DNA from 2 places in the Peribacillus sp. YIM B13472 genome. Region 1 is predicted to be linked to the other one. Evidence: predicted binding sites of a transcription regulator. Region 1 holds the regulator's gene; the other holds the start of a gene.
The links. Region 1 encodes Rex, which represses fermentation and respiration genes when NADH is low (regulators of the CRP and FNR family bind a similar motif). Its sites were predicted from a motif close to TTGTGAAATATTTCACAA; they were not measured.
Positions count from the first base shown of each region.

Region 2: the regulator Rex is predicted to act here: its motif matches at 1,626-1,643, upstream of qoxA (cytochrome aa3 quinol oxidase subunit II).

Region 1 covers NZ_JBHZPG010000031.1:57,833-62,272, reverse strand. The annotation lists gene ACFX4I_RS20130 (ABC transporter ATP-binding protein) at 1-1,263, opposite strand, end outside; gene moaC (cyclic pyranopterin monophosphate synthase MoaC) at 1,397-1,903, shown strand; gene ACFX4I_RS20120 (redox-sensing transcriptional repressor Rex) at 1,937-2,596, shown strand; gene ACFX4I_RS20115 (YdiK family protein) at 2,627-2,839, opposite strand; gene ACFX4I_RS20110 (CPBP family intramembrane glutamic endopeptidase) at 2,836-3,561, opposite strand; gene groES (co-chaperone GroES) at 3,896-4,180, shown strand; gene groL (chaperonin GroEL) at 4,240-4,440, shown strand, end outside.
Region 2 covers NZ_JBHZPG010000009.1:174,691-179,130, reverse strand. The annotation lists gene ACFX4I_RS10115 (S1C family serine protease) at 1-7, shown strand, start outside; gene ACFX4I_RS10110 (hypothetical protein) at 270-584, shown strand; gene qoxA (cytochrome aa3 quinol oxidase subunit II) at 1,762-2,691, shown strand; gene qoxB (cytochrome aa3 quinol oxidase subunit I) at 2,765-4,440, shown strand, end outside.

The DNA of each region.
Region 1 (4,440 bases):
AAGCGGATAGTCGTCCCATAATTCATTGAGTACGCGTTTATTAGAAACAAGGTTAGCCTGTTCTTGATCGTAGTAGCTAACTTCTACGTTCGTTCCAAAACGGAAACCCCCAGAAAGTGCAGGCAGCTTAGAAATGATCGTTTTCAATAAAGTTGATTTTCCAACTCCATTTGGGCCAACAAGTGCTATGCTCTCACCTTTAGTCATCCGGGAATTTATATTCTTTGATACCGTTTCCCCTTCATATCCAATAGCCAAGTCCTGGAGGTGAAGTACTTCATTTCCGCTTTGCCTTTCAATCTGGAAAGAAAAATTCGCGGATTTTTCATCACCTTGCGGCTTGTCCAATACATCCATCTTTTCGAGCTGTTTGCGTCTGCTTTGTGCTCTTTTCGTGGTGGAAGCCCTGGTGATATTACGTTGGACAAAGTCGCGAAGCTTTTCAATTTCCCCTTGTTGCTTCTCGAACAGTTTCATGTCCCGCTCATAATCTTCCGCTTTTACCTCTAGGTAAGAACTATAATTACCATGGTATTTTTTCATGTTATTCCGAGAAATCTCATATACGAGGTTTACTACCTTATCTAAAAAATAACGGTCATGGGAAACAATAAGGACAGCTCCCTGGTAGCTTTGTAAATATTGTTCAAGCCAAGAAAGGGTTTCGATATCCAAATGGTTCGTCGGCTCATCCAGAATCAATATATCCGGTTTCCTTAAAAGCAGTTTCCCTAATGCAAGCCGTGTTTTTTGCCCACCGCTTAAAGTGGAAATTGGGGTAGAATAGTCAAAGTCAGCAAACTGAAGTCCATGCAATACGGAACGGATATCCGCTTCATATTGATAACCGCCCTTCTCTTTGAATGCCACCATCAAAGTGTCGTATTCATTCAGCACTTTTTGGTAAATTGTTTCGTTTTCAAAGATGTCAGGTCTGGCCATATCAGCCTCAAGGCGACGCAGTTCCTTTTCTTGCTCTATAAGGTCCGTGAATACAGTCAGCATTTCATCCCAAATGGTCAGTTCGGATTCCAATCCCGTATCCTGGGCCATATAGCCGATGGTGACGCCTTTTGGTTTGATTATTTCACCGCCATCATGGGAAAGCTGCCCGGCTATGATTTTAAGCAGAGTGGATTTACCGGCGCCATTTCGGCCGACAAGTGCAATTCGATCTTTATTTTGAACTTCGAGCTTCATATTTGATAAAATAAGTTCAGCTCCATAATATTTCGATAGTTGATTGATTTGTAATAAAATCATAGATTTCACCTCAATTGATTATTGTTAGTGTAACGTATTTTGGTTATTATCGGCAACAGCTTGGTTCCAAGCTTAAACAAAAGCTGTTACATAAAGTGGAATAATAGTGTATGATTTAGGAGGGGTTACTTAAATGGGAGACTTAACGCATTTTAATGAACAGGGCAGGGCCAAAATGGTCGATGTGAGTGCTAAGCCTGAAACAACCCGGACGGCAGTAGCTCAATCGAGCATTTTATTGAATGATGAAATATATGAATTGGTCACGAACCATAAAATGAAAAAAGGTGATGTACTGGCTGTTGCGCAAGTTGCAGGAATAATGGCCAGCAAAAATACATCCAATATAATTCCGATGTGCCATCCCATTGCTCTGCAAGGGGTCAATATAGCCTTTGATTGGGAAAAAGAAGAACAAGGATATAGGCTTAGGATTGAAACGGAAGCTAAGACAAAAGGGAGTACAGGTGTGGAAATGGAAGCGTTAACAGCTGCATCCGTGACTGCCTTGACTGTTTATGACATGTGTAAGGCCATTGATAAGGGAATGGTGATCGGGCCTACATTCTTAGTGGAGAAAACAGGCGGAGTTTCCAGTGACGATTATAAAAGGCAAGTAAAACAAACAGATAGAGATTAAGTTGAAAAGCATGTGTGAAAGCGGGGAAGAACAATGAACCATGACCCAAAGATACCGCAGGCGACAGCCAAAAGGTTGCCATTGTATTATCGATTTTTAAAGAACTTACATTCCTCAGGCAAACAAAGAGTTTCCTCGGCAGAGCTAAGTGAAGCTGTAAAAGTGGATTCTGCCACCATTCGCCGTGATTTTTCCTACTTTGGCGCGCTTGGGAAAAAAGGCTACGGCTACAATGTCAATTATTTATTATCCTTCTTTAGAAAAACACTAGATCAAGATGAATTGACCAAAGTCGCTTTAATCGGGGTAGGAAATTTAGGAACCGCTTTTTTAAATTACAATTTCATGAAAAATAATAATACTAAAATTGAAATGGCTTTCGAAGTTTCTGAAGAAAAGGTCGGCAAGCGAATAGCTGATGTGCCCATCTATCATATGGATCAAATCGATACACTATTGCAGGAAAATAATATTACTGCGGCTATATTGACAGTGCCTGCACAGGTAGCTCAGACGATTACCGATCGTCTAGTCAAAGCCGATATAAAAGGAATATTGAATTTCACACCTGCACGGCTGACAGTGCCTCCATCCATAAGGGTTCATCACATTGACCTGGCCGTGGAGCTTCAGTCGCTCATCTACTTCCTGAAACATTATCCTGTAGTGGAAGAAGCCGCATTGGAGGAATGAAAAAAAACGCTGCATCATTGCAGCGTTTTTTTATTTTTTCTTATTTTTTTGTGCGGCTTTAATCTTAAAGTGCAGCAAGATCATGCGTAATCCCGATCCAAAATCAAGAGTTGCAATAAGGACAAGTATGTAGGCAAAGAGTCCCCATCCGGAAGAATTGACGGTTTGAATCGCGATAGCGGTAAAAAGAGCTCCTAAGCCTGCATAGATGATGCCCATGAATAATGGTGATTGACGTTTCATAATAAACCTCCGATGAAGGCCTGTGCAGTATCTAGCATCTTCTCCATATCCTCCCGATATACCACTTGAAGGATGATAACAAGCGTATTCATTGCAATATGAGCGCTCATGGAAACGAGAATGCGGCCTGTTTTCGCATAAAGGAAAGCAAAGGTGAAGCCCATTGCCGTATATAAAAGAAGATGTTCAAATTCACCATGCGCCAAGCCGAAAATAACTGAGCTGATTAAGGCTGAAATAAAGAAGTTAAAGCGTTTATGAAGTGATCCGAAAATGATTTTCCGGAATATTAATTCTTCCAATATAGGTCCAATTACTGAAGTGACGAAAATGACCATGGGGACTTTGTAAATGAGTGAAATAAGTTGCTGCGTATTCTCTGATTCAGACTCCACCCCAAGCATTTGTTCAATGCTGCCGGCAATGCTTTGTGCAAAAAGAGCCATGAACACTCCTGCAATTGCCCATAATATGGACATCGAAACGGAAGTTTGATTTCTCGTGTCCAACTTTTCCCTCATATCTTTTCTTATTAAAAAAAGAATCAAGAATAAAGCAACGAGAAAACTGAAAACTATCCAGTATGCTGCAGACTTCACTTTGAGTTCATCTGCCGGCATTCCAGTATAAGACCCGATCAGCATGAAAATGGGCACCCCAACAATACTGGATAATTGCATGGCAATATAAGTGATGATGACGAACCAATATTCTTTTTTCAAAAATGAAAACTCCTTTTATAGTCACCCATCCCGTTCGGAACGTTCCTGATATGGGGACAATCTATAAACGCATACTCCAAAATGGTATCAAATATTGAGGCAGAACACCACTTAAAGGTACCCCTAACATAACATTTCAATTACATTGTTAAGGAAATCATTATGCTAAAGTAGTTTACCCGTAATTTATCAGAAATTAATAAAAAATTTTCAATAAGATACTTGCAAAAAAGGCTCGGTTTATTTAATATTATAAATGTGTTAGCACTCGTTGATGAAGAGTGCTAATAATCATGAAACAAATTATCAAGAGAATATGAGGAGGTTGTTTCACTTGTTAAAACCATTAGGTGATCGCGTTATTATTGAACTAGTTCAAACTGAAGAAAAAACTGCAAGCGGTATTGTTCTTCCTGATACTGCTAAAGAAAAGCCACAAGAAGGTAAGGTAGTAGCAGTTGGTACTGGCCGTGTCCTTGAAAATGGCGAACGTGTTGCTTTAGAGGTTGCCCAAGGCGATCTAATTATCTTCTCAAAATATGCAGGTACTGAAGTTAAATACGAAGACACTGAATACTTAATTTTACGTGAAAGCGACATTCTAGCTGTTATCGGCTAATTATACATCATACTTAACTGAACGAAAATTTTCTTGAAATTTTAGGGAGGTACTTATAAATGGCTAAAGAAATTAAATTTAGTGAAGAAGCTCGCCGTTCCATGCTTCGTGGTGTGGACGCACTTGCAGATGCAGTTAAAGTAACGCTTGGACCAAAAGGTCGTAACGTGGTTCTTGAGAAAAAATTCGGTTCACCGCTTATCACAAATGACGGTGTGACGATCGCTAAAGAAATCGAATTGGAAGATGCATTCGAAAAC
Region 2 (4,440 bases), on a different contig from region 1:
ACCATAGAAAATAGTTAGCCCCTGATTATTAATCAGGGGCTTTTAATTGGAAGTCGAGAAGTTTTTAGTAGTATACAAAAGGTTAATTTCGGAAAAACAGATAGTTAATTTGGACTGTTTTTTTCAGATTTTAATATAGTCTCGAATACCTAAAGGTGAATAGTGGCGCGTTCTATTTGTCAAGGTTTTCATTGTGGATATGTTAAAAAATAGAAAAGATTTGACAAATTTGTGAAATGTCATAAAATAGAAAGAAAGGGGATGAAATTATGGAAGCTAATCAGAAGATGTTAGATGCAGTGAAATGGGTATCGGGCACAGGTTGTGTAATCGGAATTATTATTTTTGCTTTAAGTTTCTTTGTAAGCGATTACAATAAAGATTATATATTTACCGCCGTTGGAATCGCCATCACACTAAGCGCAGCTGCAATTTTTCTAGTTGGTATATTTTTTGTCCTGACAGAAGAAATGGTAATGAAAACACATAAAGGTGAAAGAATTGTACCGGAAACGACTAAAATCATAAAAATGAAGTCAAAGGCTAACACTCAAACAAAAAGAAGTACAGAATTCAGTAACTAAAACGAGGAATATAGCATAATGAACTTGCATTCTATCATCAGATTTACTAACATGGATGAACGCCTGTCTAAAGAATTTGAGTCAAAGTGATCCGAATGATTGAATGCGCTTTCATTTTGTGAAGGACTTGGATTAATTATCAGTTGGCTACTTTTTAATCAATACAATATACTGCACTCGTCATGTACAAAAAAAATTCAAGTAACCCTTTGTATTTGAAATACATACGATGTGCTTGGACATTCAAACCAAACTGCCTGAACGCCAGGAAGTTTTCACTTTGCATTTTGAACTATATCCACGAGAAAAGGACACTTTTAAAAAGTCCTTTTTTTGTGGTTTTTTTATGCACTTTTCCTTGAAGATACAAAAGGGATGTCGTTGATTTTTGAGTAGTGAGTTTCCAAAAGCCGGAGTTTATTGAACCACCAAATGTACTTTTTTGTAAAATGGTTTTTGTCCTGTCCTACTGATATTGATTGATAAACAACTGGACTAGTTGCAACTAGTTTGACTGACCCTTGAATTACTTCACCCACGACTACTGCTAAAGGGCTGTTTAGGAATACTGAATACTGACAGGGCAATAAGTATTGCGAGGAGAAAAAACATTTACATTTCACACTCGTTATTTCCTTATATATATATAATATTGACCAGTATTGGATCATAAGGGTATTGAAGCATGGAAACAACATTGTGTACAATGCGGCTACCATTTACCAACTTCCATGGCCGAGTGAAAAAAATCCGCTATAAATCATGTTTTCCAACGATAGATACCTAATTAACAGGATAGGTAATATAATTCATAATCTTTATAAGTCTTGAGGCAATAAACGCGGTGAATATAATGTGAAAATTTTATTTCATTATATTAGAGTAATATTAAACGGGAAGTGACCGATACTGTCATCAATCCTGTCTAATAAGTGAATTTTCCATAGGGAATTTATTAAACAATTATTATATTTCATTTGCTGAAGTTTTTCGAACATTTCTGTTCATTTACCATCTTCTTACTGCTCTTTATTGAACTTTATGTGACAGATGTCACTTTATATTGTCTTTTTTTACACTTGGGATTAATATTGGTATGTCGGGTTTGTGAACATGGTAACACTTTGTCCGAATAATTACCAATTGGAATTTTATTATGTAAGAAAGGGGTAGTACTATGAAATTAAAATGGGCTCTATTAACTATACTTTTTACAATTGCCACTGTGCTAACCGGTTGCGATAACCCATTAATGGTCTTGGACCCTAAAGGGCCAGTAGCTGCAACACAAGCAGATGTTATTATGATTTCGATATGGACAATGTCCTTTGTCGTCCTTGTCGTTATGGTACTGTATATCTTCATGATAATGAAATATCGTGCTTCCAAACAGCGTGATGATTATGAACCACCTCATATTGAAGGAAGTAAGGTTCTTGAAATAATTTGGGTTGCGATCCCAATTTTGATCGTCGCTTTCCTATCCGTTGTTACTGTTAAAACAACAAATGAAGTTGAGGCAACACCTAAAGGGTACGGAGATCAAGAACCTTTAGTTATTTACGCTTCATCGTCCAACTGGAAATGGCATTTTAGTTATCCGGAAGAAGATATCGAAACGGTCAACTATCTGTTTATACCGACTAACCGACCAATTGAATTTAAACTTTACTCATTCGGTCCAATCTCAAGTTTCTGGATTCCACAACTTGGAGGACAAAAATACGCGATGTCGGACATGGTTAATACGTTGCACTTAGCAGCTGATGTACCAGGTGAGTATATGGGTCGAAATTCAAACTTCAGTGGTTCAGGTTTTGCTCAGCAAACGTTCAACGTTAATGCACTGTCAGCAAAAGATTACGATAAGTGGGTAGATGAAATTAAAGCTACTGCTAAACCGATTACTGAGGAAAAATTCAATGAATTATTAAAACCTGGTCATGTGGGACAATCAACTTACACTGGAACTCACTTAGAGTTTTCACCAGCTCCTGAAGGGGAAAATGCTGGTCATGACCACGGATCTTCTGATACTGAAGAAAATGATTCCAAGGATTCACACGAGGAACATTCAGAACACAGCAACATGAATCATGATCACTAAGAATTAATTTCGTTCGATAAAACAACTAGGTTTACAAGATAAGGAATATTTTCCTGAAAGGAGTCACAAAAGTATGGATTACTTTGATCGATTTGCCGTACCTCATCCAAGTCCTGCGATTTATGCATCCATGATTGCCATTGGTTTAACCATGATTGCGGTTGTTGCCGGAATTACCTATTTTAAAAAATGGGGTTACTTATGGCGTGAGTGGTTAACAACGGTTGACCATAAACGTATTGGTATCATGTACATCTTGGCAGCACTGCTTATGCTTTTCCGCGGTGGCGTCGATGCTCTTATGATGCGTGCTCAAACGGCTATTCCAGATAACGGTCTTTTGGATGGACAGCATTATAATGAGGTATTTACAACACACGGGGTCGTCATGATCCTGTTCATGGCTATGCCATTCATCATTGGGTTAATGAACATTGTTACACCATTACAAATTGGAGCGCGTGACGTAGCATTCCCACGTCTGAACGCAGTAAGCTTCTGGTTATTCTTCATGGGGGCAATGCTATTTAACATCTCTTTCGTAGTCGGTGGTTCTCCTGATGCAGGTTGGACATCTTACTTCCCGCTGGCAAGTAACGATTTCAGTGAATCAGTCGGTTCGAACTATTACGCGATTTCACTTCAAATCGCTGGTATTGGTACATTAATGACTGGTATCAACTTTATCGTAACCATCTTGAAAATGAGAGCACCTGGCCTGAACTTAATGAAAATGCCAATGTTCACATGGTCTATCTTGATTACAAACTTCATTATCGTTTTCGCTTTCCCTGTATTGACAGTGGCACTTGCGTTGATGACAATGGATCGTCTATTCGGAACTCAATTCTTTACGATGGCCAATGGCGGTAGCGATATGCTTTGGGCAAACTTGTTCTGGGTTTGGGGACATCCTGAAGTTTATATAGTTATTCTTCCAGCTTTCGGTATTTACAGTGAAATCATTTCGACATTTGCACGTCGTAACCTATACGGGTATAATTCGATGGTTATCTCCATGGTAGCTATTTCTACACTATCTTTCATTGTATGGGCTCACCATTTCTATACAATGGGCCACGGTGCAATGGTTAATGGTATCTTCTCGATTACCACGATGGCAATTGCCGTCCCGACTGGTGTTAAGATATTCAACTGGTTGTTCACACTTTGGAAAGGTAAAATCGTGTTTACCGTTCCAATGCTATACTCTTTAGCTTTCATTCCGATTTTCACGCTCGGTGGGGTAACAGGGGTAATGCTTGCCATGGCAAGTGCTGACTACCAATACCATAATACAATGTTCTTAGTAGCTCACTTCCATTACGTTTTAATCCCTGGTACTGTATTTGCCGTACTTGCCGGTTTTACGTACTGGTGGCCAAAAATGTTCGGTTTCATGTTGAGCGAAAAAATTGGAAAATGGTCGTTCTGGTTCATTATAGTCGGCTTTAATGTAACATTCTTCCCGATGTTCATCACTGGTTTAGATGGGCAGGCACGTCGTATGTATACGTACTCTGAATCAACAGGATATGGTCCATTGAATATGCTCTCTTTCGTTGGAGCGATTGGTTTAGCAATAGGTTTTGCACTTATTGTGTACAATATCTATTGGAGTACTCGTTATGCATCAAGAAATATCTCAAACGATCCATGGGATGCACGTTCTCTAGAGTGGGCTACACATACACCAATCCCTGAATATAACTTTGCAATTGTGCCAACAGTTGATTCTACAGAAGCATT